Linked DNA regions of Sinorhizobium meliloti. The protein of the gene in region 2 interacts with the protein of the main gene of each other region in a pairwise test. Links are inferred from orthologs where the notes say so. Each region holds a gene or a part of one and is shown on either strand. Other genes may lie near its edges. The genes, in order: ftsH and hflK.

What was found.
Region 1: the proteins of hflK (region 2) and ftsH interact in binary tests that used the Escherichia coli proteins (3 or more experiments, as listed by UniProt). The link is inferred for Sinorhizobium meliloti from one-to-one orthologs.

The regions. Positions count from the first base shown.
Region 1 is NZ_JAGIOS010000001.1:1,975,418-1,989,967, forward strand. The notes cover bases 5,700-8,638. They hold ftsH (ATP-dependent zinc metalloprotease FtsH), read left to right. Parts: upstream 5,700-6,169; coding sequence 6,170-8,107; downstream 8,108-8,638. Other genes in these bases: tilS (tRNA lysidine(34) synthetase TilS), read left to right, coding at 5,700-6,070; glmM (phosphoglucosamine mutase), read left to right, coding at 8,431-8,638. Outside these bases: protein TolR, read left to right, coding at 1-211; JOH52_RS09200 (hypothetical protein), read left to right, coding at 220-1,290; Tol-Pal system beta propeller repeat protein TolB, read left to right, coding at 1,362-2,672; peptidoglycan-associated lipoprotein Pal, read left to right, coding at 2,938-3,468; tol-pal system protein YbgF, read left to right, coding at 3,660-4,697; more of tilS, read left to right, coding at 4,709-5,699; more of glmM, read left to right, coding at 8,639-9,783; JOH52_RS09235 (outer membrane protein), read left to right, coding at 10,183-11,058; JOH52_RS09240 (outer membrane protein), read left to right, coding at 11,297-12,070; JOH52_RS09245 (phosphoserine transaminase), read left to right, coding at 12,208-13,386; serA (phosphoglycerate dehydrogenase), read left to right, coding at 13,468-14,550. UniProt on the Escherichia coli protein: Acts as a processive, ATP-dependent zinc metallopeptidase for both cytoplasmic and membrane proteins. Plays a role in the quality control of integral membrane proteins.
Region 2 is NZ_JAGIOS010000001.1:2,785,985-2,800,368, forward strand. What follows is about bases 7,003-9,775. They hold hflK (FtsH protease activity modulator HflK), read left to right. Parts: upstream 7,003-7,731; coding sequence 7,732-8,820; downstream 8,821-9,775. Other genes in these bases: JOH52_RS13335 (dihydrofolate reductase), read left to right, coding at 7,003-7,537; hflC (protease modulator HflC), read left to right, coding at 8,817-9,749; JOH52_RS13350 (DUF2065 domain-containing protein), read left to right, coding at 9,757-9,775. In the rest of the region: JOH52_RS13275 (AsmA family protein), read left to right, coding at 1-1,049; JOH52_RS13280 (ribbon-helix-helix domain-containing protein), read right to left, coding at 1,695-1,937; JOH52_RS13285 (DUF4169 family protein), read right to left, coding at 2,020-2,235; JOH52_RS13290 (SspB family protein), read right to left, coding at 2,257-2,772; JOH52_RS13300 (DUF2853 family protein), read left to right, coding at 3,484-3,792; JOH52_RS13305 (DUF2267 domain-containing protein), read right to left, coding at 3,907-4,353; JOH52_RS13310 (hypothetical protein), read left to right, coding at 4,636-4,842; JOH52_RS13315 (hypothetical protein), read left to right, coding at 4,853-5,095; JOH52_RS13320 (hypothetical protein), read left to right, coding at 5,148-5,366; JOH52_RS13325 (thymidylate synthase), read left to right, coding at 5,520-6,314; JOH52_RS13330 (glutathione S-transferase), read left to right, coding at 6,376-6,981; more of JOH52_RS13335, read left to right, coding at 6,995-7,002; more of JOH52_RS13350, read left to right, coding at 9,776-9,942; JOH52_RS13355 (ACT domain-containing protein), read left to right, coding at 9,948-10,334; JOH52_RS13360 (Do family serine endopeptidase), read left to right, coding at 10,544-12,055; JOH52_RS13365 (GNAT family N-acetyltransferase), read right to left, coding at 12,087-12,662; and 2 more genes.

The DNA.
Region 1 (14,550 bases), 810 kb from region 2 along the record:
GGGCGAGATCTTCCTGCAGGAGACGCCGATAGCGATCGACGAGGTCGTCCCGAAGCTCGAGGCGATCGCCACGACCGGCTACAATGAGCGCATCTATGTGCGCGGCGACACCAATGCCGACTACGGCACCGTGATGAAGGTGATGGCACGCATCTCCGCGGCAGGCTTCAAGAACCTGGGTCTCGTAACGCTTCAAGAACAAGAGAAGTGATCGTCCGAATGAAGGGCAGTATCGCTACATCTGCTGTCCTCCACGCCCTGGTCCTGACCTGGGCGCTGGTGTCGCTTGGCAGCCCGGCCGATTTCGAGGTCGCGGACGTCGAGGCGCTGCCGGTCGACATCGTGCCGGTCGAGTCGATCACGCAGATCCAGCAGGGCGACAAGAAGGCTCCGGCCAAGGAAAAGGCATCGCCCGTTCCGACCAAGAAGCCGACGCCCGTCGAGAACGCCGAGAATGTCGGCGAGAACGACGTCGACCTGAAGACGCCGCCCACGCCCAATGTCAAGCCGGTCGAGAACGAGTCGGCCGCAGCGCCGCAGAAGACCGAAAAGGCCCCGCCGACGCCCGATCCCGTGAAGGAAGAGATCGAAAAGGTCGAAGAGACCAAGCCGGCCGCCGAGCCCGCGACGGAAGTGGCGGCACTCCCCGAGCCCAAGCAGGAAGTAAAGCCGGATACGAAGCCGGAACCGGCACCGGCGGAAGAGCAGCCCGCGGAAAATCCCGAGGCCGAGGCTCTGCCGGACAGGGTGCCGACGCCGCAGGTGAAGCCCAAGGTCGAAAAGCCCGCGCAGACGGCCAAGACGCCAGAGCGCAAGAAGGAAGAGGTCAAGAAGGAGCAGAAGAAGGCGTCCTCCCAGAAGGAGAGCGACTTCAATGCCGACGAGATCGCGGCGCTGCTCAACAAGCAGGAATCCTCCGGCGGCGGCGCCAAGCGCTCGACCGAGGAGGCGGCCCTCGGCGGCAAGAAGACGACGAGCGGCAACACGCTTTCGCAGAGTGAAATGGACGCGCTTCGCGGCCAGATCCAGAACAACTGGTCGATCATTCCCGGAATGGCCGACGCGGCGGATGTCCGCATCAAGGTGACGATGCGGCTCGACCCGAACGGCGACCTGATCGGCGAACCGGAAGTGGAAGCCAGCGGCGGCTCGGATGCGGCGCGGCGGGCACTCATGGGTGGTGCACGCCGGGCCATCCTGAAGTCCGTTCCCTTCAAGGGGCTGCCGGCCGACAAATACGATTCGTGGAGCGAGGTCGTCGTCAACTTCGACCCGAGCTCGATGCTCTAGACAGGTTGGGCCGGTTGTGGGCGGAATATTGCGCCTCATCCTGCTCGGAACACGAAAGGCTGAAAGGCTTTATGGAAATGCTGAGACGCAATTTTTTCCGCCTCCTGATGGTGCTGGTCGCCGGCTGCGGGCTCATTGCCTCGCCGGCAAATGCGCTCGTCGAGATCAACATCAACAAGGGTAACGTCGAGCCGCTGCCGATCGCGATCACGGACTTCCTGCAGGGCGAACTCGCCCAGAAGATCTCCGGCGTGATTGCCGCCGACCTAAAGCGCTCCGGGCTTTTCGCGCCGATCGACAAGGGCGCCTTCATCGAGAAGATCTCCAATCCCGATGCCACACCGCGTTTCGAGGACTGGAAAGTGATCAACGCGCAGGCGCTCGTCATCGGCCGCGTCACGCAGGAAGGCGACGGCAGGCTGAAGGCGGAGTTCCGCCTTTGGGATACCTTTGCCGGCCAGCAGATGCTCGGTCAGCAGTTCTACACCCAGCCGGAGAACTGGCGCCGGGTCGCCCACATCATTGCCGACGCGATCTATGAGAGGATCACCGGCGAGAAGGGGTATTTCGACACGCGCATCGTCTACGTCGCCGAAAGCGGGCCGAAGAATGCGCGCAAGCGCCAACTCGCCATCATGGACCAGGACGGGGCCAATTCCCGGGCGCTCACCAATTCCAACGACATCGTGCTGACGCCGCGCTTCTCGCCGAACCGTCAGGAAATCACCTATATGTCGTTCGAGAACCAGCAGCCGCGCGTTTATCTGCTTCAGCTTGAAACGGGGCAGCGCGAGGTGGTCGGCAATTTCCCGGGCATGACCTTCGCCCCGCGTTTCTCGCCGGATGGCCAGCGGGTGATCATGAGCCTGCAGCAGGAAGGCAACGCCAACATCTATACGATGGATCTGCGCTCGCGCACGACGACGCGGCTCACCAACACCGCGGCGATCGACACCTCTCCCTCCTATTCGCCGGACGGCAGCCGGATCGTCTTCGAAAGCGACCGCGGCGGCAAGCAGCAGCTCTACGTCATGGGCGCCGACGGCTCCGGCCAGACGCGCATTTCCTTCGGCGACGGTTCCTATTCGACGCCCGTCTGGTCTCCGCGCGGCGACCTCATCGCCTTCACCAAGCAGTCGGGCGGGAAGTTCTCGATCGGCGTCATGAAGCCGGACGGGTCGGGCGAGCGCATTCTCACCACCGGCTTTCACAATGAAGGCCCCACCTGGGCGCCGAACGGCCGTGTCCTGATGTTTTTCCGTCAGAACGCCGGTGCGGGCGGCCCGCAGCTCTATTCGATCGATCTGACGGGCTATAACGAGCAGCTTGTCCAGACGCAGGGCTTCGCCTCGGATCCGGCCTGGTCGCCGCTGATGGAATAGGGCATCCGCCGCGAGCCCAATCGAGAGAAATGATGAGATTCAAAGATTTCGGGCCAATACGGCCCGAAATTCTTCGTGATCGCGCGTCCACAGTTATGGCAGGGAATGAGGCGAATGTGCCGCTTTCTCGCCGCAAAGTGCTGGTGTAGCAGGCGCCCCGACGCACATTGTCGATTTGTTAACCATATCCGTTGAAAAGCAATTAACCGCTTCCGGTTACAGTCTGGCAACCGTGAATTTGACACTTCTCAAGGAGACCCGGCCCATGAGCCGAATTGACACCCCGGCAGCAAGCCGCATGCAGACCATCGCCCGCAATCCGGTCATGATCGCGCTCGTCATGACGCTTGCCCTTGCTGGCTGCGCTTCGAAGAAGAACCTGCCGAACGATGCTGCCGGCCTCGGTCTCGGCGCAGGCGCGGCGACCCCGGGCTCGCAGCAGGACTTCACCGTCAACGTCGGCGACCGCATCTTCTTCGATACGGATTCGACGTCGATCCGTGCCGACGCGCAGGCGACGCTCGACCGCCAAGCCCAGTGGCTGGCAAAATATCCGAACTACGGAATCACCATCGAAGGCCATGCCGACGAGCGCGGCACCCGCGAATACAACCTGGCGCTCGGCGCCCGCCGTGCTGCCGCGACCCGCGACTATCTCGTCAGCCGCGGCGTCCCCGGAAACCGCATGCGCACGATCTCCTACGGCAAGGAAAAGCCGGTCGCCGTCTGCGACGACATCTCCTGCTGGTCGCAGAACCGCCGCGCCGTTACCGTGCTCGGTGGCGCCGGCAGCTGATTATTCGGCATAGAAGGTGAATTCGAGGGGCGGTCTACGGGCCGCCCTTTCTTTTTTACCACACTTTGGCCGAACTCCGTTGCTTTTTCACGGGAGTTGGAAAACTGTGCGGCACCCCGCCTCGGAATCGGCAAATGTACTGCGCAACGCGATCCAGGGCGGGATAATCGGTTACGAACAGGACAAATGAAATGAAGAAATTTGTCGTGGCAGGACTGCTTGGCCTCGTGACCCTTGCGGGTCTCGGCTCTACAGCAGATGCCATGCCGCTTTCCGGGCTCTTTGCCCGCACGACGCAGACCGATGCCGGCAGCAAGGGCGACCTTCCGGTAATGAAGGTGCAATCACCCGATATTGCGCGGGTCGGTCAACTCGAGGAACAGATCCGCTCCCTCAATGGGCGTATCGAGGAAATGAGCTTCCAGCTCCTGCAGATGCAGGAGCAGATCCGGAAGTTCCAGGAGGACAACGAGTTCCGCTTCCAGGATCTGGAAAACGGCAGGTCCTCCTCCAAGAAGAGCGGCGCGCTTGAAACGCCGAAATCGAATGATCAGGCGTCCGTCACCCCCGGGGTGACGGATAGCCGGCCGTCGGGCGCTCCGGCTGCCGGCGGCGCCGATATGGCGGGTGTCGATCCCAACGCGCCGGGCGCCGCGCCCGCGCCGGCGACGCTGGGGCAGATCATTTTCGACGAGAACGGCAACCCCGTCTCGGCAACGGCGGGCGTAGAGCCCGGGGCCAACGCCACTCTGCCCGGCGTCGATACAGGGCTTGCGACCCAGGGCGGTGGCCTCAACGACAATCCGGGAAGCGTGCCGGACAGCGGACAGGCGACCGCGTCTCTCAGCGATCCGGGCGATCTCTACCAAGCAGGCTACAGCCACGTGCTTTCCGGCGATTACAGCATCGCAGAGCAGGAATTCCGCGATTACCTCGATGCCTTTCCAAGCGGCGACAAGGCGGCGGATGCGAGCTTCTGGATGGGCGAGGCACAGTATTCGCAAGGCAAGTACAGCGACGCGGCCAAGACCTTCCTCAACGCGCATCAGAGCCACGGCAAGTCACCGAAGGCTCCGGAAATGCTCTTGAAGCTCGGCATGTCCCTCGGCGCCCTCGACAACAAGGAGACCGCCTGCGCCACGCTGCGCGAGGTCAACAAGCGCTATCCGAAAGCATCACCCGCCGTGAAGGCGAAGGTGGCGAGCGAGCAGAGCCGTTTCGGCTGCTGAGGCGGGCCCAGATGCCCCATGCCGTCCTCGATACGGCCCGAAATTTTCTCCGATCCTTTATCACGCCCCGCAGGATCCTGGTTGCCGTCTCCGGTGGCAGCGACTCGATGGGGCTGCTTGTAGCCCTGCATTCGGCGATCGCCGCAGATGAGCGACGCGGATTTTCCCTTGCCGCCTGCACTGTCGACCATGCGCTGAGGCCGCAGTCGGCTTGTGAAGCCGAAGATGTGGCGGCCTTTTGTGCTGCGCTCGGCATTGCCCACCGTATCTGCCGCTGGGAGGGCGCGAAGCCGTCGACCGGCATTCAGGCGGCGGCTCGAAACAAGCGCTACGAATTGCTGGCCGAGGCCGCCGACGCGCTCGGCGCCGATTGCATCGCGATCGGCCATACCCGCGACGACCAGCAGGAGACCGTCGCCATGCGCATTGCCCGCGGCAAGGGTGATGGTGCCGGAGACGGGCAGGGCGAGGGGCATGGCGGCGCCGGCATGGCCGCGTCCATGTTATACGGACGGCGTATCTGGGTGTTGCGGCCGTTTCTCGGCTTGGCGCGCGCCGAGATCCGCAGCTTTCTCCAGGCACGCGGCGTCTCCTGGATCGACGATCCGAGCAATGCAAACCCCGCCTTCGAGCGGGTCCGGGTGCGTGCCCGTATAGCGACATCCGGAGGGATGCCGACGCCCTTGGGCAACGGGCGCCAGCGCGCCGCCTCTTCCGCCAGAGCCGCCGCCCTGATCGAGAAGCGTATCCGCGTTCACGAGGCGCTCGTCGCGGAGGTCTCGGCGCGGCATGCCGGGGAGATCGACGATCCGGACTGGCGCCGTGCGCTCCTGACGGTCGCGTCGGTTCTCGGCGGGCGCGAGCACATGCCCGCTTTCGCCACGGTGCAGCGGCTTTCGCAGTTCCTGCGATCGGGTGAGCCTGGCCGCATGACGGCGGGACGGGTCGTCTTCGACCGGCGAGCAAGCGGTCTCTATCTCTATCGAGAGGCGCGCAACCTGCCGGTGCTCGCCGTTGGACCGGGCCGGCAGGGCGCTTGGGATGGGCGGTTCACGGTAAAGAGCCGCGGGCCTGCGGTTACGGTCGCCGCGGACGCTTCGGGGAGGTTGTGGACCAAGAGGCTTATTGACGCAGGGCTGCCGGCGGGGATTGCCAAGCGGGGGTCCACGGTGGCACCAGAAATCGCGTCGACGGACGGCGCGGGGCTCGCCTTCGGCGAGGCTCCGGCGCAAGTCGAGTACCACATCGGGCTTTACGACACCTTTTTGCCGGGTTTCGACAGGATCATGGCGGATGCGGTCGCCGTGTCGTTTGGGCGTGATCGATACCCCGCGCCGCCGGTGCACGATGTTTTGATAGAAATGGAAACGTAACCGGCGGTTTTCCTTGGCAAGGTCACCCCGGACACCTATGTTAGGGACAAGAATACAGTCCGGCAAATGCGCGGGCTGCGACAGGTTCCGGGGAGTTCGATGAACCCTAATTTTCGAAATTTTGCCCTTTGGGCAATCATAGCGCTTCTCCTGATAGCGCTATTCAGCATGTTCCAGCAGCCGACCGAACGAGCAGGCTCGCGTGAAATTCCATTCTCGCAGTTCCTCAAGGACGTCGACGCGAGCCGCGTGAAGGACGTGGTGATCACCGGTTCGAAGGTGATCGGCAGCTACACCGAGAGCGGGGCGACCTTCCAGACCTATGCGCCCGCCGTCGACACGGCGCTGACGGAGCGGCTGGAAGCCAAGGACGTCACGGTCACGGTTCGGCCGGAGACGGACGGCTCGTCGGGCTTCCTCAGCTATATCGGAACGCTGTTGCCGATGCTCCTGATCCTCGGCGTCTGGCTGTTCTTCATGCGGCAGATGCAAGGCGGCTCGCGCGGCGCGATGGGTTTCGGAAAGTCCAAGGCAAAGCTTTTGACGGAAGCGCATGGCCGCGTGACCTTCGACGACGTCGCTGGTGTCGACGAGGCGAAGCAGGACCTGGAGGAAATCGTCGAATTCCTGCGCGACCCGCAGAAGTTCCAGCGTCTCGGTGGCCGCATCCCGCGCGGCGTGCTGCTGGTCGGACCGCCCGGCACCGGTAAGACGCTGCTTGCCCGCTCGGTGGCCGGTGAGGCGAACGTGCCCTTCTTCACGATCTCGGGTTCGGACTTCGTCGAAATGTTCGTCGGTGTCGGCGCATCGCGCGTCCGCGACATGTTCGAGCAGGCGAAGAAGAACGCGCCCTGCATCATCTTCATCGACGAAATCGATGCGGTTGGCCGTCATCGCGGCGCCGGTCTTGGCGGCGGCAACGACGAGCGCGAGCAGACGCTGAACCAGCTGCTGGTCGAGATGGACGGCTTCGAGGCGAACGAGGGCATCATCCTCATCGCCGCGACGAACCGGCCGGACGTGCTCGACCCGGCGCTGCTGCGTCCGGGCCGCTTCGACCGCCAGGTCGTCGTGCCGAACCCGGACATCAACGGCCGCGAGCGGATCCTGAAGGTGCATGTCCGCAACGTGCCGCTCGCACCGAACGTGGACCTCAAGGTGCTGGCGCGCGGCACGCCGGGCTTCTCGGGCGCCGATCTCATGAATCTCGTCAACGAATCGGCGCTGATGGCGGCGCGGCGCAACAAGCGTCTCGTTACCATGCAGGAGTTCGAGGACGCCAAGGACAAGATCATGATGGGCGCCGAGCGCCGCTCCTCGGCCATGACCGAAGCCGAGAAGAAGCTGACCGCCTATCACGAGGCGGGCCATGCGATCCTTGCGCTCAACGTCCCCTCGGCCGATCCGTTGCACAAGGCGACGATCATTCCCCGGGGCCGTGCGCTCGGCATGGTGATGCAGCTGCCCGAGGGCGACCGCTACTCGATGAGCTACAAGTGGATGATCTCGCGTCTCGCCATCATGATGGGCGGACGCGTTGCCGAGGAACTGACCTTCGGCAAGGAGAACATCACCTCGGGCGCATCCTCCGATATCGAGCAGGCGACGAAGCTTGCCCGGGCGATGGTGACGCAGTGGGGCTTCTCCGACCAGCTCGGACAGGTCGCCTATGGCGAGAATCAGCAGGAGGTTTTCCTCGGCCATTCCGTCGCGCAGCAGAAGAACGTTTCGGAATCGACCGCGCAGAAAATCGACAACGAAATCCGCCGGCTGATCGACGAGGCCTATGAGACGGCACGCCGCATCCTCGTCGAAAAGAACCATGAATTCGTGGCTCTCGCGGAAGGCTTGCTCGAATACGAGACGCTGACCGGCGACGAGATCAAGGCTCTGATCCGCGGCGAGAAGCCGGCGCGCGATCTTGGGGACGATACACCGCCGCATCGCGGCTCCGCAGTGCCTTCGGCCGGTACGAAGAAGGAAGCCGGCACGAAGGGCGAAGAGCCTGAAGGCGGGTTCGAACCGCAGCCGCAGTAGGTTCCTACACATGCGCAAATCAAATGCCGCCGCTCCGGAAGGGGCGGCGGCATTTTTTGGATGCTCACGGTTTCAATGAAGCAGTGGTGCGCGCCGGTTTTGCGTTCATGCTTCAGGCGACCCGGCCGAAGCGTTGAAAGATCCAGTTGTAACGCGCTGTAATGATTTCTGATGTTATGATCGGTGCCGTATATTGCGGTTTTATGGCAAATATGGCGCAGATCTGCAGGCGGGGTCGCGGAACTATGAAAAACAATAGCGGAACACGCAGGCAGACGCGGCCGGCACAAGAGACGATGCCGAAGCAGGACAATGGAGTTTTTATGAAGCGCAGATATTTCGGCACCGACGGCATTCGCGGCCAGTCCAATATATTTCCGATGACGCCGGACCTCGCCATGCGGGTCGGCATTGCAGTGGGAACCATTTTCAGAAACGGCGCTCACCGACACCGGGTGGTGATCGGCAAGGATACGCGCCTCTCCGGCTATATGCTCGAGAACGCGATGGTCGCGGGCTTCACGGCGGCGGGGCTCGACGTCTTTCTGCTCGGCCCGATCCCGACGCCAGGCGTCGCCATGCTGACGCGGTCGCTGAGGGCCGATATCGGCGTGATGATCTCCGCCTCGCACAATGCGTTTCGCGACAACGGCATCAAGCTCTTCGGACCCGACGGCTACAAGCTTTCGGATGACATCGAGCAAAAGATCGAGGACCTGCTGGAGCAGGACATGTCCGGGCAGCTCGCCAAGCCGGAGGATATCGGCCGGGCCAAGCGCGTCGACGGTGACATCTACCGTTATATCGAGCAGGCCAAGCGGACGCTGCCGCGCGACGTCACGCTGAAAGGTCTCCGGATCGCCATCGACTGCGCAAACGGTGCCGCCTACAAGGTCGCGCCCTCCGCCCTTTGGGAACTCGGCGCCGAAGTCGTTACGATCGGGACCGAACCGAACGGCGTCAACATCAACCTCGAATGCGGATCGACGCATCCGGCGGCGCTTCAGAAGAAGGTGCACGAGGTGAGGGCGGATATCGGCATCGCGCTCGACGGAGACGCCGACCGTGTTCTGATCGTCGACGAGGAGGGGGCGGTCATCGACGGGGACCAGCTCATGGCGGTCATCGCCGACAGCTGGGCGGCAGACGGCATGCTCAAGGGCGGCGGCATTGCCGCGACAGTCATGTCGAATCTCGGCCTCGAACGCTACCTTCAGGCGCGCCGGCTCAAGCTTCACCGCACGAAGGTGGGCGACCGCTACGTCGTCGAGCAGATGCGTCAGGACGGCCTGAACGTCGGTGGCGAACAATCGGGCCATATCGTGCTTTCCGATTTCGGCACGACCGGCGACGGCCTCGTCGCGGCGCTGCAGATCCTCGCGGTCGTCAAGCGCCAGGGCAAGACGGTGAGCGAAATCTGCCGTCGTTTCGAGCCGGTGCCGCAGGTCCTGAAGAACGTTCGCGTGTCGGCCGGCAAGCCCCTGGAGGATGCGGCCGTGCAGCAGGCGATCGCCGAAGCAGAGGCGCAGCTCGCCAAGAACGGGCGGCTGCTCATCCGGCCCTCCGGCACCGAACCGCTGATCCGCGTCATGGCGGAAGGCGACGACCGCGGTCAGGTCGAGCGCATCGTCGACGAACTCGTCAACGTGATCGGCGGCGTGCGCAACGCTGCCTGAAGAAGTAGCCTTTGCCCCTCATCCGGCCTGCCGGCCACCTTCTCCCCGCAAGCGGGGCGAAGGGACAAGCGGCCTGCCCCTCGAACACCATCGCCTCCCGGCGTCAGGGAGTGAAACCGTTGCCACGAGTCACCTTCTCCCCGCAAGCGGGGCGAAAGGACAAGGGGCCTGCCCTCGTACGCCATCGCCTCCCGGCGTCAGGGAGTGAAACCGTTGCCACGAGTCACCTTCTCCCCGCGCGCGGGGAGAAGGTGACGGCAGGCGGATGAGGGGCAACTATTGTTGGCTGCGACGACCGAATACTGCCGACAGTTAATATTCAAGGTAAATTTTTGTAGTTAATCAGGGATTAACCATTCCCCTTCATTATGCGTCGAAGCATACGGAACCGCTGCGACTATGATCCGTCAGCCGTTCAAGAATACTCTAATGTATTGGGGTTGGGGCATGAAGAAGATTTTTAGGGGCGTTGCTGCGGCTCTGCTGAGCGGCACGCCGGTATATGCAGCGGACGTCTATCAGCCGCCCGTGGAAGCGCCGTTCGTCGAGCAGCCTGTGGAGGTGGTCGAAGCCAGCGGCTGGTATTTGCGCGGCGACGTCGGCTACGCGTGGAACGATTTGCGCGGGGCCCACTATTTCCAGGGCTCGAACAGCAACCTGGTCGATTTCGACCGCGCCGATGTGGATGATTCCTACGTCCTTGGCGGCGGTGTCGGATACCAGATCAACAGCTATCTGCGCGCCGACGTCACGCTCGACTACCTCGGCGAGTCCGACTTCAACGGTTCTACCAGCGGCGGTTGCGGGGTTGCCGTCAATTGCGTCTCGAACGATGTCGCATCGATGTCCGCCTGGAGCCTGCTCGCCAATGCCTATGTGGACCTCGGGACCTACGGCGCCTTCACGCCCTATGTCGGTGCCGGTATCGGTGGCACCCGGGTAAAGTGGGGAACGCTGCGCAACACGAGTTGCGACGTCACGGATCCGAGCAACTGCGACCCGACGATCGAGCACAAGGGCGAAAGCGATTGGCGCTTCACCTATGCGCTGATGGCCGGTACCTCCGTAGATCTCACCTGCAATCTCAAGGCCGATGTCGGCTACCGCTTCCGCCATATCAACGGCGGCAACATGTTCGGCTACAATCTCAACAGCGGCCCGGCCTACGACAAGGACATCTATGTGCACGAGGCGCGCGCCGGCTTGCGCTATTCCTTCGGCAACAATTGCGAAGCGGCCTATGTGCCGCCGGCCGAGCCGATCGTATACAAGTGATCCGAGCTAGACCTAGACTGCGGAGTTTCGAAGGGCCGTCCCATGGGGCGGCCCTTCCGTTTTGTCGCCCTTTCCACATTCCTAAGAGACATGGTTAACCCATAGTTAACCCGTGCCTGCAATAGTTAACGCGAATGGTCAGCTTCATGCTGCAGCGCTTTGCGTCCCCATATGCGCAAGCCCGCAGCTTGGCCGAGCGAAAGGGCATGGCATGGATTGGCGACGGGGATTTTGCAGCATGGCGTTCTGCGCCGGCCTGTTGGCGCCGTTCTCCGCACAGGCCGCCGACGAAGAACTGCTCGACGCGCCCGAGATAACGATTTCGCCGGAAGCGACCGGCGGCGGCCGCCTTTATCTGCGTGGCGACATCGGCTACGCGGCCTGGCTGGACGAGGGCGATCCCTTCTACCGCTCCTTTGGCGGCACGGGAGAAGTTTCCTTCGACAACGCACGCTTCGACAAGCCGCCCTCCGCCACGATCGGTCTCGGCTATCAATTCACCGACGTCATTCGTGCCGACCTGACGGCCGAATATTTCGAGGGCCGCTTCGACGGGTCGTCGCTGTCCGCCAGTCCGTGCGCGGGCGAGGGCGCTGGGACAAGGTGTGCCCTTTCCCACAGCGCCAATTTTTCCGCGCTCGGCCTGATGGCAAACGGTTATCTCGATCTGGCGACGCTTGCCGGTTTCACGCCGTATCTCGGTGCCGGTATCGGAGCAACCCGGATCGACTGGAAAACGACCCATGAAACCTCGACTTGCGTCGGGGCAGGCGGGGCCTGCTCCGGGGCGGCGGGCGGTGCTTCCTACGGCGGGCGGGACAGCTGGCGCTTTACCTACGCCCTCATGGCGGGTGTCTCCTACGATGTCACGGATCGGCTGAAGTTCGATGCGGGCTATCGCTATTCGCAAATCGCGGATGGCGACATGTTTGGCTCCGGGGGCGCGAAGGGTCATGACGACGGACTCTCACGCCATGAGTTCCGAGTCGGCCTGCGTTTCGCGCTTTGGTGATGCAGAGCGGGTTTGCTCGAAACGGCAAAAGTTTCTTCAATCGCGACGCGACCGCTTGACTTCCTCTCCGAGCCGCAATATTCCCGGCGGCGGGACACCCCTCCCCAACGAGGGGCTTCTATCTGAGAGGATAGCATATGACGAAGCCTGCCAAGCCGGCCATGCGCCCGGCCAATACTCATTTTTCTTCTGGTCCTTGCGCCAAGCGTCCCGGTTGGACGCTCGAAGCTCTCTCCGATGCCCCGCTCGGTCGCTCGCACCGTGCCAAGATCGGAAAGACGAAGCTCAAGCAAGCGATCGACCTTACCCGCGAAATTCTCGAAGTTCCGGCCGACTACCGTATCGGTATCGTCCCCGCTTCGGATACCGGTGCCGTTGAAATGGCGCTCTGGTCGCTGCTCGGCGCCCGCGGCGTCGACATGCTGGCCTGGGAGAGCTTTGGTGCCGGCTGGGTGACCGACGTCGTCAAGCAGTTGAAGCTCTCCGACGTACGCCGCCTCGAAGCCGATTACGGCGAGCTCCCGGACCTGTCCAAGGTCGATTTCGACCGCGACGTGGTCTTCACCTGGAACGGCACGACCTCCGGCGTGCGTGTCCCGAATGCCGATTTCATTCCCGCGGATCGCAAGGGCCTGACCATCTGCGATGCGACCTCCGCCGCCTTCGCGCAGGCGCTCGATTTCGCCAAGCTCGACGTCGTGACTTTCTCCTGGCAGAAGGTGCTCGGTGGAGAGGGCGCCCATGGCGTGCTGATCCTCAGCCCCCGCGCCGTCGAACGGCTGGAGACCTATGTCCCCGCCTGGCCGCTGCCGAAGATCTTCCGCATGACCAAGGGCGGCAAGCTCATCGAAGGTATCTTCACCGGCGAGACGATCAATACGCCGTCCATGCTCTGCGTCGAGGACTATATCGACGCGCTTCTCTGGGCGAAGTCGGTCGGTGGCCTCGAAGGTCTGATGGCCCGCGCCGATGCCAATGCCGAGGTCATTCACCGTTTCGTTGCAGCCAACGACTGGATCGCCAACCTCGCGGTGAAGCCCGAAACCCGCTCCAATACGTCGGTCTGCCTGAAGATCGCCGACAATGATGTGTCGGCGCTCGACGCGGACGCACAGGCCGCCTTCGCCAAGGGCGTCGTGGCCCTCCTCGAGAAGGAAGGCGTCGCATTCGACATCGGCCACTATCGCGATGCGCCGTCCGGGCTTCGCATATGGGCGGGCGCGACGATCGAGACGTCCGACATGGAAGCGCTGATGCCGTGGCTTGCCTGGGCTTTCGAGACCCAGAAGGCGACGCTTTCGCAGGCTGCCGCCTGATCCGATGCGATCCGCTTCGCTCTCCCTGAGGGCGAAGCCTAATCCCCAATGGTTCAGACCTGTTTTTTCAAGGAGGCCTTCATGGCACCTCGCGTTCTCGTATCCGATGAACTGTCGGAAACCGCTGTCCAGATATTCCGCGACCATGGCGTGGAAGTGGATTTCCAGCCGAAGCTTGGCAAGGACAAGGAGAAGCTTGCCGAGATCATCGGCAATTACGACGGCCTCGCCATCCGCTCAGCCACCAAGGTGACCGAAAAGCTGATCGCCGCCGCGACCAATCTCAAGGTCGTCGGCCGCGCCGGCATCGGCGTCGACAATGTCGACATTCCCGCCGCTTCGCGCCGCGGCATCATCGTCATGAACACGCCCTTCGGCAACTCGATCACCACCGCCGAGCATGCGATCGCCTTGATGTTCGCGGTTGCCCGCCAGCTTCCCGCTGCCGACGGCTCGACCCAGGCCGGCAAGTGGGAAAAGTCGAAGTTCATGGGTGTCGAGATCACCGGCAAGGTGCTCGGCGTCATCGGCGCCGGCAATATCGGCTCGATCGTCTGCGCCCGCGCGATCGGTCTCAAGATGCACGTCATCGCCTATGATCCGTTCCTGTCGAAGGAGCGGGCGGAGGAAATGGGGGTCGTCAAGGTCGAGCTCGACGAACTCCTCGCCCAGGCAGACTTCATCAGCCTGCACGTGCCGCTGACGGACAAGACCCGCAACATCCTGAACGCGGAGGCGATCGCGAAGGCCAAGCCGGGCGTGCGTATCATCAACTGCGCCCGCGGCGGTCTCGTCGATGAAAAGGCGCTTGCGGAGGCCCTCAAGGCCGGCCACGTCGCCGGCGCAGGCTTCGACGTCTTCGAGGTCGAGCCCGCCACCGAGAGCCCGCTCTTCGGCCTGCCGAACGTCGTCTGCACCCCGCATCTCGGCGCATCGACCACCGAGGCGCAGGAGAACGTCGCTCTGCAGGTCGCCGAGCAGATGTCGGAGTATCTCGTCAAGGGTGCGGTCACCAACGCCATCAACATGCCGTCGATCACGGCGGAAGAGGCGCCGATCCTAAAGCCCTTCATCCGACTCGCGGACGTTCTCGGGGCCTTTGTCGGGCAGGTCACCGAAAGTGCGATCAAGGAGATCGAGATACTCTACGACGGCTCGACCGCG
Region 2 (14,384 bases):
ACGCGACGGGAGACTGGCTGGGGGGCAAGCTCGCGGGGCGGCTGCAATTCGGCAATGCCAATGGCTCCGGCTACCTGCGCTCGAAGTTCGATCTCACGGGTGCCGACATTGCCGAAACGGGTTGGGTGCGGGCGACTGGCCCGGTGGCGACCGGCCGCTTCGATCTTGCGGTGGCGATGGAGGCTGCGGGCGCAACGCCGCAGGCAATGGTGCATTCGCTCAGCGGATCGGGAACGGCGAGCTTCAACGGGCTTACCCTCAACGGCATCAATACGGCGGCGCTGCCGCAACTGATGGCGGCGGCGGACGCCATGAAGACTGATATCTCGCCCGATGCGATCCGCAAGGCTGCAGAGAACCTGCTCTTCACCGGCCAGTCGGTCGTCGGCGCTGTGAAGGTGCCCTTCGGCATAGCAGGCGGAACCGTCAGGGCGCAGAACGTCACCGCGGGCGATGGCAACGCCGCTTTCAGCGGGGAGGCCGCTTTCGACTTGCCGGCAGGGCGAATGAACGGGTCGATCGATCTGACCTTCCGTCCCGGCGAGGAGGCGCTTGCGGGAGCAGAGCCGCGCGTCCGGTTCGGCTATGCCGGGCTGCTTGCATCGCCCGGTGTGACGGTCGACGTCACGGAGCTTTCGAACTTCCTGTCGCTCAGAGCCTTCGAGCGTGAGCGCAGGCGTGTCGAGACACTACAGGCGAATGTGCTCGAAAAGCAACGTTTGCGCCGCGAGGTCTCGCTTTACCGCGCGCGCGCGGCGGAGCGTGAGCAGCAGCGATTGCGGACGATCGCCGAAGAGCGTCGCCGTCAGGCAGCGGCGGCGGAAGCGGCGCGGATGCGGGCGGAGGCGGAAGCACGAGCCGCCGCCGAACGCCGCGCGGAGGAGGAGGAGCGGCTGAGAATGCGGCAGCTGCCGCCGCGCAGCATCGGTCGCCAGCAGGCGCCCGTCACTCCGCCGGAGGATGGCGGCACCCGACAGGGGCAGAATGCGGGCCCGCCGGCAGGTCATGGCCTGAATTTCGATATGCTTCCCGACATTACTGTGCAGTAGCAGAGCAGTGTGCGGCACCCGCCCCTCATCCCGCTGCCGCGACCTTCTCCCCGCAGGCGGCTACGGCATGCACATATCTCTTGCGCGCCGGTGCGGCGGATACTGCTCATGAAAGGGATCCCTCGGGAACCCAACCGGCTCAACCGCGCTCGGTCGGGGTTGCCCCTCAACCGGCTGCCGCCACCTTCTCCCCGCAGGCGGGGAGAAGGGATATGCCGCGCCCGCTCGCTCCCTCGGGCGGACGGTGAATGCGGGGTTCAGTTGGCGCCGCTTGTCCCTTCTCCCCGCCTGCGGGGAGAAGGTGCCGGCAGGCGGATGAGGGGCGGGTGACCGCTAGTCCAATGCCAATGTTAGCGCATATGGGTTTGATCCCAAGGACCCATCCGCAAGCCTCGCCACTGCTGGAAATACAGATGCCGCCACTCCGGAGTAAGTCCGCGAAGGGCTGGACAACAAGAGATATGTGCATGCCGTAGCCGCAGGCGGGGAGAAGGGATATGCCGCCCTCTCTACAGCGCCGCGCGTCTTATCAGACGCGCAAAGGTCGCTGTAGCACTTTGATCTGCTGCATGTTTTTGTCCTTTAATCGGATACGATTAAAGGACACATGCAGAAGTCGCCGACGATCCAACGGCCTGCAGAGAGCTATGCGCCGCCTTTCGCATCGGCGCGTGCATTGACCCAGGCGAGCACATAGACCCGTAAGGCCGACGACAGATTTCCATCCTGGCCGCGACCGTCGTCGATCTCGGCGATGAGCCGCGCGAGCGGCATGTCGCGGTCCCTGGCGATCGATTTCAATTCCAGCCAGAAGGGTTCTTCGAGAGTGAAGCTGGTGCGGTGTCCGTGCAACGTGGCCGAATGCTTGACGACCTTCCCCTTGCTCATAAGCGGATTCAAGCGGCTGCCAATTCGATTCGGGAAACTGCCGCAAGTCCTTGAGTGGGAATCGCTTTTGCGGCGGCGGTCGTCACGGCTTCTCCCGGTCGACTGAAGTCTCGCCGCCCGCTTGATCGAACCTGCCCTGATCAAGCTTCTTTGCTGCCTTTTCGTTCAAGGCCTTGGTCAGGGTTTTCTCGGCCTTGCTGCGGCCGAAGGTGACGCGATTCTGCTCGGCCTGCTTTTCGTGTTCAGTCCGAGCCTGGCGTTTGCGGAACTGACGCAGATTGATCACGTCGCCGGCCATGGTCCGCGCCTCCTGGTGTCGTCAGTTTTTCTTGCGGAAGGAATCGAGCGAGACGACGGAAGCGCCGCCGCCCTTCGGGCCGTCAGGCTTTTCCGTGTTGTCGTCAGTTGCGGTTTCGGTGGCTTCGTCGAGGGGATAAGCGGTTATTTCCGCCGAATCGGCTGCTTCCTCCTCGCCGGCCGCCACGTCGAACTCCAGTTCGAAGTTGACCGAGGGATCATAGAAGCCGCGAATCGCATTGTACGGGATCACAAGCTTTTCCGGTGTGTCCGAGAACGAAAGGCCGATTTCGAAGCCGGTCTCGGTAACCTTCAGATCCCAGAACTGGTGCTGGACGACGATCGTCATCTGTTCCGGATACTTGGCCTTGAGATGTTGCGAGATCCGGACACCGGGCGCACCGGTCAGGAACGTAATGAAGAAGTGGTGATCGCCGGGCAGATGGCCCGTGGCGGAAACTTCGGCCAACACCTTGCGAATGACGCCGCGAAGCGCGTCCTGCGCCAGAATGTCGTAGCGAATATGGTCCTGGCCCATTTGGTCCCCGTTCTCTTCAAGTCACTTGATGCATGATTCCTACGACCGGAACTCCATTCAGGAAATCATGCAGCGATTCAAGGTGCTACGGCCAAACCTGCGCCTTGACTATGTCGGCGCCGTGGCCTGCTCCTTCATTGCCCGTCTGTTTATGACGAGTCAATTATTGAGGCATCTATAGACCATTTCACGACGGGGGAGAAGGTGAAGGCTTCTGTTGCCAGGTGCCTTCGGACCCCGCCTTACGGTGCTACCCGGAAGGACTTGATTTGAAGTGTCGCACCGCCGTTAGGCAGCGAGACGTGCTTCAGCATAGTTGTCGTTTGCAACTATAAGTTTAGCCCGATAACGGTGGTACAATGCCGAGCAAAAAGTCGATCTTTACGCCCTTGTCGATCCTATTTCGCCCCCATCAAAAGCCGGTCTGCACAGGCCGGTTTTTGGTGGAGGCGCCGGGTACCGCCCCCGGGTCCAATGGGTTTATTGCATCGCCCGTTTATTGCCATAGCCGCCCGAAGACGGCACTCGTCATATAGGTCTTTCCGACGCCCAAGAAAAGGGCTTCTCGAGGGAAATGCCGGATTTATGTCGGTCTCGCCAACTCCGCACGAAATGCTTGACTTACACGAGCGGCGTGAAAAACTCCGCCTGCTGCACGCGGTTCGCGAGAAGGGCGGCAGCTTTTGAGAGCAAGTGCAAAGTGGAGGCTTCATGACTGATTATCTTGCGGACGTGCAGAAGTATGACAGCAGCGCCGACGAAGCAGTTGTCAACAAGATCGTGCGCCATCTCGGTATCGCCCTTCGCAATAAGGATTCCGCCCTCGTTTCGGCCTCGGATCCAAAGGAACTGGAGCGCGTCAGGGAAAAATGGTGCGAGAAGAAACTCGGCGTCGGCGGGTCAGATGCAGATGCCGCTATTGCCGCGACGGCCAAAGCGATGGCGGATGATCGCAGCAAATCGCGTGTGACCTTCTATTATCTGGTCGCCAAGAATCTGGGCAAGCTCCAGACGCTCTGAACGAGGCTGGTTGGCAATGCGCTTTCCGGTCGGCGACGAGCCGGCGGGCGCAGAGCTGCCTCGGCGGCGCCGCGACCCGGCGCCGATCGTCTTTTATTCGCCCCCTGTTTTCGGCTATTCGCGCGCGCCGACGCTGTCGGGCCACAGCGACTGGATTTCCTTGGGCAAGGTGTCGCGTACCTTTGCAGTCTGGCCAAGGTCGACATGCCGTGCCAGGACCCGAAATACGCTCCTCGCCGCGTCGGCGGGATCGACCGGACGCGTATCCTTCATTCCTTCGGCGATCCGGGCGAGAAATTCGTCGAGCGAACGGGTGCCCTTGTCCGGCGGGTGGTTCGGCCGGTATTGATCGTAATAGGCGCCTCGCACGATCAGCGGAAGCTCCGCGCCGAGATGGGCCGCGATTTCCGGAGGAAGCCGGTCCCGCAGGACCCGCAGCACAACGGTCAGGATGTGCCAGGCGACTTTCCGGTCGGGTCCGTGTTGTTCCATGATTTCGCCGAGCCAAATATGGGTCGTCTGCAGTGTTTTCTCGAAGACGTCGAGACCTGTGGCGCTCATCGTCACCTCCCTTGCTTGTTGGCTGAAGCGCGACCGCATGTCTCTCTGGTGGAGCCTGTCCAGGCACGAACATGCAGAATTTCGCGTCCCGCGAAGAACGCGGCGCTGTCGATTGGCCTAACAGCCATCCGCCGCGATTGTTTCGCCGCTGCCGACAAATACTGCTCCGCCTCGTGCTGCCGAACAGCGTCGCGATGGCGGAACATTCGCGGTTCAGTGCGGTTAAACGAGGGAGTGAACCAGGGGCGCCCCGGAACAAGTCGCAGAGCAGGAGGAAGGCCGATGACATCGTCCAAACATCCGAAGACACGCCGCCCGAGCGACAAGGACCTGAAGCAGGATCCTGGGATCGGACGCACGAAGGGCATTCGCGGACCGTCGGACTACGAAGCCCTGAAACGCGGCAACACCATCGAAGGAGATGTCGCGAACGACACGACCGCGCAAGGCGGCGCGAACCCGGACCAGCGCGGTCGCACCAACAAATAGGAGCAAGGCAATGGTCGGCAGAAAGACGCAAGAGCAGCAGAAGCGCGTGCTGCAGGGCCGCGAGAACACGTCGAACGCGGACAAGGACTTCAATGCCGAAGCGGATCTGCACCGTTCCGACGCCTTGAGAAAGGCGCAACGGAAAGGGCAGGACTTGAGCACCGAGCATGGCGATGCCCGCGAGGCGGACGATCGCAGCATTCTGCGCGGGAAGAATCAGGAGAGCAGGCATCACAAGGGCGCCGGCGACTGACGAAGCTCGGCCGGCGGCCGGCATTTCCGAAAATCGATGAAAGGAGACTGCGATGGCTCACGCCAGCAAGAAGAACATGGGAAAGCCCGACAAGGGCAAGGGCGACGGTAGCGGTGCGCAAACCGAGCTGAAGGAAGGCGTCCTCGGCGAAAACGACGTTCTGTCGAACAGGGACAAGGCGCAGCATTCCGACTCGCGCGGCCTCGACGAGAGGGCGGTAAGGAACGAGCAGTATCAGGACCACGCCGCAAACCGACGCCCGTCGAAATGAACCGGCGGGCGCGTTACCGGAGATCTTGGGCGGGTTGGCCCGACCCAAGGACGGCATGGCGATTCGAAGCGCGGGAAAACACCTTTCCACCATTGGTTCGCGCGGCGGTTCGTTCTATTTTCGCAGCTACGAACGAATCGTCGGCGGAAAAGCATGCGACAATATCTCGATCTCCTCGAACATGTGATCACAACGGGTACCGACCGGGGCGACCGTACGGGTACGGGCACGCGCTCGGTTTTCGGCTACCAGATGCGCTTCGACCTGTCGCAGGGTTTCCCGGTGCTGACCACCAAGAAGCTGCATCTGCGTTCGATCATTCACGAGCTTCTGTGGTTCCTCAGGGGCGACACGAACGTCGCCTATCTCAAGGACAACGGGGTGAGCATCTGGGACGAATGGGCGGACGAAAACGGCGAGCTCGGACCGGTCTACGGCTACCAATGGCGCTCCTGGCCGACGCCCGATGGCCGACATATCGACCAGATCGCGGCGCTGGTCGAAGGCCTGAAGACCAATCCGAATTCCCGCCGCCACATCGTTTCGGCCTGGAACCCGGCGCTTGTGGACGAAATGGCGCTGCCGCCATGCCACTGTCTGTTCCAGTTCTACGTGGCGGACGGGAAGCTCTCCTGCCAGCTCTACCAGCGCTCGGCCGATATCTTTCTCGGCGTACCCTTCAATATCGCTTCCTACGCTCTGCTGACGATGATGGTGGCGCAGGTGACGGGGCTCGAAGCCGGCGATTTCGTTCATACGCTTGGTGACGCGCATATCTACCGCAACCACTTCGAGCAGGCGCAGCTGCAGCTGACGAGAACGCCGAAGCCGCTGCCCAAAATGGAAATAAATCCGGCGGTGAAGGATATATTTTCGTTTAGATTCGAAGACTTTGAGCTCGTCGGCTACGAAGCCGATTCACATATCAAGGCGCCGGTCGCGGTCTAGCTAAAGCACTCGGTGAAAGCCGGTTCTCGCGTTCCCGGTGGTGCTCCAATGGGAGGTTTCCATGCTGACGCTGATCCACGCGCCTTTGTCGCGCTCATCGCGCATCATCTGGCTGCTCGAAGAGCTCGGTGCCGAATACGAGATCCGCTATGTCGATATCCGCCGTTGGGACGGATCGGGCGGCCCGGACGAGAACAATCCGCATCCGCACAAGCAGGTGCCGGCACTCCTCCACGACGGGACATTGATCTGGGAGTCGGTCGCGGTCGTGCAATATCTGACGGATCTCTATCCCGATTGCAGCCTGAGCCGGCCGCCGGGCCATCCCGAGCGCGGCGCCTATCTGTCGTGGCTCGCCTACTATGCCGGTGTCATCGAGCCGACCGCTCTCGCTCATATATCCGGAGTGACGGTGAACAATCCGGGGCTCGCGAGGCTTTACACCGAAATGTGTGCGCATGTGATCGACGCGCTTACGCGGCACACCTATCTCCTTGGTGAATCGATGAGCGCCGCCGATCTGTTGCTTGCAAGCGCATTGCAGTGGATGCGCAAGATCCTGCCGGAAAGCGACGTGATAGATCGCTATATTCGCGTCGTCACGGACCGGGCGGCGCTGGTTCGCGCGCGCGAAATCGACAACAAGCCGAGTGGTTTTCATGACTGAGGCGGAGCAGAAGATGACGACCCGACCGAAGATCGTTTTCGTCGTCGCTGTCGCGGCGAATGGAATAATCGGCCGCGAGGGCGATCTGCCCTGGCGGCTTTCGACCGATCTCAAGCGCTTCAAGGCGCTGACGATCGGCAAGCCGGTCGTCATGGGACGGAAGACCTGGGCCTCGCTCGGGCGGCCCTTGCCCGGCAGGCCGAACATCGTCATCAGCCGCAACCCCGATTTCGAGGCTCCCGGCGCGGAGGTGGCGCCGTCGCTTGAAACGGCGCTCACGATCGCGCGGGAGCGGGCGGCCGCGGTCGGGGCCGACGAGATTTGCATCATTGGCGGCGGCGAGATCTACCGTCAGTCGATCGGCATGGCCGATGTGCTGCACGTGACCGAAGTGCAGGCGGAGGTGGATGGCGATACGCGCTTCCCTTCTATCGACCCGGCGACTTTCGAGAAGGTGATGGAGGAAGATCTTCCGCGCAGCGAGAAAGACAGTCACGCAATGCATTTCGTGACCTGGCGCCGCCGCACGCCGCCGCCGGAAGGTGCGGGAGCCTGAGCGGTCTTCGGCGCTTATCCATGCTCTTGCCTATCGCTGCGGCGCAGCGGTGAACAATTTTAACGCATTTACGGTGAACTCGGCCGTATCGCGTTGAAAGCAATGCACATGATACCTATAACGGGTTCACATCGTGACCGGCCGCAATGCCTGCGGGGCGTTCAGCGACAGAGTTTCTTGGAAGTGAGGATTTGATGCCCTGGAGCAATCAGAATGGCGGCGGCGGCGGCCCGTGGGGCGGCGGCGGCGGCAATCAGGGGCCATGGGGCCAGGGGCCCAACCGGCCGCGCGGCGGGAGAGGTGGTCCGCCGGATCTGGAAGAGATCATCCGGCGCGGCCAGGACCAGTTGAAGAACGTGGTTCCGGGAGGCTTCAACGGCGGGATCTTCGTGATCGTCGGCCTGTTGATCCTCGGCTTCGTCCTGCTGAATTCCATCTATACCGTTCAGCCGGATGAACGCGGCGTCGAGATGCGCTTCGGCAAGCCGAAGGAAGAAATCTCCATGCCGGGCCTGCACTATCACTTCTGGCCGCTCGAAACCGTCGAGATCGTCAAGGTGACGGAGCAGCAGCAGAATATCGGCGGCCGCACGGGCCAGTCGAATGCCGGCCTGATGCTCAGCGGCGATCAGAACATCGTCAACGTGCAGTTCTCGGTGCTGTTCTCGGTTACCGATCCGAAGGCCTATCTCTTCAATGTCGAGAACCCGGCCGACACGCTGCAGCAGGTTGCCGAAAGCGCGATGCGCGAGGTCGTCGGCCGCCGTCCGGCCCAGGACATCTTCCGCGACAACCGCCAGGCCATCGCCGCGGACGTGAAGAACACGATCCAGGCGACGATGGATTCTTACGGCGCCGGCATATCGGTGAATACCGTTGCGATCGAGGATGCCGCACCGCCGCGTGAAGTGGCCGATGCCTTCGACGAAGTGCAGCGCGCCGAACAGGACGAAGACCGCTTCGTCGAGGAGGCGAACCAGTACGCCAACCAGGTGCTCGGCAGGGCCCGCGGCCAGGGCGCCCAGATCCGCGAAGAGGCGGCCGCCTACAAGGACCGCGTCGTCAAGGAAGCTCAGGGTGAGGCTCAGCGCTTCATCTCGGTCTACGACGAATATTCCAAGGCCCCGGAGGTCACGCGCAAGCGGCTTTACATCGAAACGCTGCAAGGCGTTCTCGGCAAGTCCAAGAAGGTCATTCTGGACGAGAAGAACGGCCAGGGCGTGCTGCCCTATCTGCCGCTCAACGAAATCGGCAGGCCCGTTCAGTCGGGAGGAAACCAATGATCAACAATCGCAGTTCAATAATCCTGATCGTCCTCGCCGCCGTCCTGTTCGTCGTCTATTCCTCGGTCTTCGTCGTGAACGAGCGCCAGCAGGCGATCGTCGTTCGCTTCGGTCAGATCCGGGAGGTGAAGAGCGAGCCGGGTCTCTACTTCAAGCTTCCATTCGGCTTCATGGACGCCGACCGCGTCCAGTATGTCGAAGACCAGGCACTCCGTTTCGATCTCGACAATATCCGGGTGCAGGTCTCCGGCGGCAAATTCTACGAAGTGGATGCATTCGTCGTCTACAAGATCGCCGACCCCCGCCGCTTCCGCCAGACGGTTTCCGGAGACCGGGAATCTGCGGAGTCGCGGCTTAGGACGCGCCTCGATGCGTCGCTGCGCAGGGTCTACGGTCTGAGGGGGTTCGAGGCGGCGCTTTCCGACGAGCGCGCATCGATGATGCGTGAGGTCCGGACGGACCTCAGCGCGGATGCCGAGTCGCTTGGCCTCAATATCGAGGACGTGCGCATCCGCCGTACGGACCTGACGCAGGAAGTTTCGCAGCAGACCTACGACCGGATGAAGGCGGAACGTCTGGCCGAAGCCGAACTGATCCGTGCCCGAGGCAACGAGGAAGGCCAGCGACGCCGCGCGATCGCCGATCGTCAAGTGGTCGAGATCGTTGCCGAAGCGCAGCGTGATTCGGAAATCCTGCGCGGTGAGGGCGAAGCGGAGCGGACCCAGATATTTGCCGACGCATTCCAGCGCGATCCGGGCTTCTTCGAGTTCTACCGGTCGATGGCTGCCTATGCGCAGTCGATCGGCAGCCCGGACACAACCATCGTGCTGTCGCCGCATTCGGAATTCTTCCGTTATTTCAACAGTGCGGACGGTGCGGATCAAACGCCACCGAGCCCGGGCCTGGCGGCGCCGACCACCGCAGATTGAGCGGACGATGTCCGACTTTCTGACCGGTCTGGCTTTTTTCCTGATCATCGAGGGGCTGGTGTACGCACTGGCCCCTTTGGTTTTGGTGGAACTGGCGAAGCGATTGCCGTATGTCCCTGAACATCAGCTCCGATTGGCCGGATTGACTTCGGTGGCCGTCGGCGTCGGGCTTGTATGGTTGCTTCGAGGATAATGCGAATGCCACATAAATTGCTCATCCGGCTGGTCGATGCCGAATATGCCATTACCCGTCTGAACGTCGGATCCGCGATTCCCGAGTGGCTGCCGGGTCCGGGGTTCTGGACGGTTTCCAGTTCCCGCGAGGAAATGACGCTCGTCTGTCGCGCCGCCCGTGTTCCATCGAGCGTGCAGAGTTCGCTCGGCTGGCGCTGCTTCCGCATCGAGCAGCACTTCAGTTTCGACGTGCCCGGCGTTTTGTCGTCGGTGCTGCGGCCGCTTTCGGAGGCAGGTGTCGGCGTCTTCGCCAATTCGACCTTCAGCACCGACTACGTCTTCGTCGCGGGGTCCAATCTCGAGCAGGCCGTGGAGGCTCTGAAGGAGCACGGACACGAAATAACCATCTGAGGCGCCGCCGGTTCGCTGCCCGGATCAGGAAATCGTGTTTGGACGCTTCGGAATTCCGCCGTATCTTCAAGAGAAGGTTCGCGTGTTGCGCGTCTCGATCAGGTCGCGCTGCGCTGTAGTTCGTTGCAGCCGAACGATGTTCATGCATCATCCTTGCCGGACGGCCGGGGACCGGCGTTACGTAAGGGAAATGATAGGAGCCTAGCGACTTGTCGAAACGACCCGAATTCTTCCGCGGCCTGGTGCTGGCGGCCGCGACGGCACTCATATTCACCAATGCGACGCTGGCCCAGACGGCCACGTCCCGGCCTCCGGCCGGCCCGCCGTCCGTCGCCGATCTCGCCGAGGGACTGCTCGACGCCGTCGTCAACATATCGATTTCGCAGAACGTCAAGAGCGACGACGACAATGCGCCGATGCCGCAGGTGCCGGAAGGATCGCCGCATCAGGAGTTCTTCGACGAGTTTTTCAGGGGACAGGGCGGCGAGGGCGGCCGGCCGCGCACGGTCAACTCGCTCGGTTCGGGCTTCATCATCGATCCGGCCGGCTACATAGTCACCAACAACCACGTCATTCAGGATGCCGACGATATCGAGATCAACTTCTCCGATGGATCGAAACTGAAGGCGAAGCTTGTCGGCATGGATACGAAAACCGACCTCGCCCTCCTGAAGGTCGAACCGAAGAAGCCGCTCAAGGCCGTCTCCTTCGGCGACTCGCGAAAGATCAGGATCGGCGATTGGGTGATGGTCGTCGGCAATCCGTTCGGCCTTGGCGTATCCGTGTCCGTGGGTGTCGTCTCCGCACGCGGTCGCAATATCAATGCCGGACCCTACGACAGTTTCATCCAGACCGACGCGGCGATCAACCGCGGCAATTCGGGCGGTCCGCTCTTCAACATGCAGGGTGAGGTCGTCGGCATCAATACGGCGATCCTTTCGCAGACCGGCATGTCGGTCGGTATCGGCTTTGCCGTGCCGGCGGAGCTTGCGGTGAACGTCGTCAATCAACTCAAGGAATTCGGCGAAACCCGCCGTGGCTGGCTCGGTGTACGGATCCAGCCCGTCACGGACGATATCGCCGAGAGCCTGAAGATGGAGCTGCCACGCGGCGCGCTCGTTTCGGGCATCATCGAAGGCGGTCCGATCACCAAGGGCGAGATCAAGCCGGGCGACATCATCATCCGCTTCGACGGAACGGATATCGCGGAAATCCGCGACCTCATGCGCACTGTCGGCGAGAGCCCGGTCGGCAAGGCGGTCGATGTGGTCATCATCCGCGACGGCAAGGAACAGACCGTTCGCGTGACGCTCGGTCGGCTGGAGGACGGCGAGCAGCTCGCCAATGCGAAACCGGGGGAAGTGCTGCCGAATGGCGGTGAGGCGAAGCCCGGCGAGCCGCCGGCCGCGCAACTGCCTGCGAGTGACACGGTGCTCGGAATGAAGCTTGCCGAGCTCGACGCCGACAGTCGCCAGAGTTTCGGCATCGCCGAAAGCGTCAAAGGCGTCGTGATCACCGAGGTACAGCCCAATTCGCCCGCGGCCGAGCGTCGGGTAGAGCCGGGCGAGGTGATCGTCGAACTCGGTCAGGAAGCAATGGAAACGCCGGAGGATGTCACCTCACGCGTCACCGAACTGAAGGCCGACGGGCGCCGCAACGCCTTGCTGATGATCGCGAACAAGAGCGGCGAACTGCGCTTCGTGACGGTGCGGATGGAATAGAGCTCGCGCTCCCGACCGTGGCGACGGGGTGCTACCGCTTCGCGGCCGAGCCATCCCGCCGCCATTCTTCCGCGGTTGTTGCGTAAAGCACGTGGCGTCTGAGATGGGGATGCGTGTCCGGGACGCCGGAATGATCGAAGTCGCGCTTGGAATCAGGACGCATGCCGATCCGCGTCATCACGGCGGTGGAGCGAGTGTTGGCCGGAACGGCGATGGCAACGATCTCCCCGAGCTTCCTCTCGCTGAATCCATAATCGAGAAGCGCCCGCGCTGCCTCCGTCACGTAGCCCTTTCCCCAATGGCGGAGAGCCAGGCGCCAGCCGATCTCGACGGTGCCGTCGGGCAGGTGCGGTTCGAGGTCGGTGCGTGCAAGTCCGCAGAAGCCGATCGGCGCGTCGTTCTCACGGAACGCGAGCGCGAAGAAGCCGAAGCCGGTTTCGCGGATGTTGCGGTTGTTGCGGTCGAAAAGCGCGTCGGCCTCCGCGCGGGTGCGGCGGAACGGGAAGAACTCCATGACCGCGGGATCGCTGTTGATCTCGGCAAAGAGTTCGCGATCGGTCTCGATCCAGGCGCGGAGCCTGAGCCGCCCGGTCTCGAGGATGATCACGTCACGAAATCCGTCTTGCGGTATCCCTGGAGATAGAGCAGGGCGGTGAGGTCGCCATGGTCGATACGGATCTTCGCCTGGTCGGCAACGACGGGCTTGGCGTGGAGCGCTACCCCAGTGCCGGCAAGCTGCAGCATTCCGAGATCGTTGGCACCGTCGCCGACGGCGATGACGTCCGCCGGCGTGATGCCGAGCCGTTCCGAAATGTCGATGAGTGCGTCGACCTTGGCCTGCTTGCCGAGGATCGGCCGGGCAACGTCGCCGGTCAGCTTGCCGTTCTCCTCAACGAGAATGTTGGCACGGTTTTCGTCGAATCCGAGCTTCTCTGCGATGGGGCCGGTGAACACGGTGAAGCCGCCGGAGACGAGGGCGCTGTAATGTCCCTTCGCCTTCATGGTGGCGATCAGTTCGCGGCCACCCGGCGTCAATGTGATACGCGTGGCTATGACCTCCGCGACGACGGTAACGGGCAAGCCCTGGAGAAGCGCCACTCTTTCGACGAGTGCCGGCTCGAAAGCGATCTCGCCGTTCATGGCGCGCGCGGTGATTGCCGCGACCTTTTCCTTCAAGCCGACTTCCGCGGCCAGCTCGTCGATGCATTCCTGTCCGATCATGGTGGAGTCCATGTCGGCGATCAGAAATCGCTTGCGGCGGCTTTCGGCATCCTGCACGGCGACGTCGATCGCGGCGCCGGCGACCGCCTGGCGCAGCCGAGCCTCCGCTTCGCCGGCCTCGGCGCCATCCCTCAATACGATGTCGCAGGCAATACCGTCCGCGAGCCAATAGAGCCCGGATGCATCGAGCCTTTCCGCCGCCGCTTCCGCGCGTGCCGGCGTCAGAACGGGATTTGACGGATTAGCGATAAGCGTGGCAACGAGAGCCATGATGCAAAACCTTGCGAGAGACATCGACGCGATCCTGATAACCGGGCCGACCGCCAGCGGCAAGTCCGCGCTCGCGGTGAAGCTCGCGCAAAGGCACGGCGGCGTCGTGATCAATGCGGATAGCATGCAGGTTTACGGGACGCTGAAAGTCCTGACAGCGCGGCCGGATCAAAGCGAGATGGGTGGCGTCGAGCATTTCCTTTACGGTCATATCCCGCCAGGCCGGGCCTATTCCACCGGCGTGTGGCTCCGCGAAGCGGAAGCGCTCGTGGCGCGGCTGGGGAAAGAAGGGCGGCTGCCGGTCTTCGTCGGCGGCACGGGCCTCTATTTCAAAGCGCTGACGGGAGGGCTTTCGGATATGCCCGAGATTCCGCTCGAAACCCGCAAGCGCTTGCGCACCCGACTGACAGAGGAGGGGGCCGAGGCGCTCCACGGTGAACTTTCCGCACGCGATCCGGAGACGGCGGGGCGCGTGCGGCCCAGCGATGGGCAGCGTATCGTGCGCGCGCTGGAGATAATCGAGGCGACGGGAAGGCCGATCGGATCTTACCAGCAGAGCCGTGGGCCGGTGATCATCGACCCGGCGCGAGCGCAGAAGATCGTCGTATTGCCGGAGCGGCCGGTTCTTCATGGCCGTATCGATCGGCGCTTCGAGACGATGCTTGCGAGAGGCGCCGTCGAGGAGGTCCGCGCGCTTCTCGCGCTCCGCCTTCCTCCGGAGATGCCGGTGATGAAGGCGATCGGCGTCCCACAGATCGCAGCGATGCTGAAAGGCGAGATGAGCGAAAAGCAGGTGATCGAGGCCGGCGCGGCTGCGACGCGGCAATATGCCAAGCGC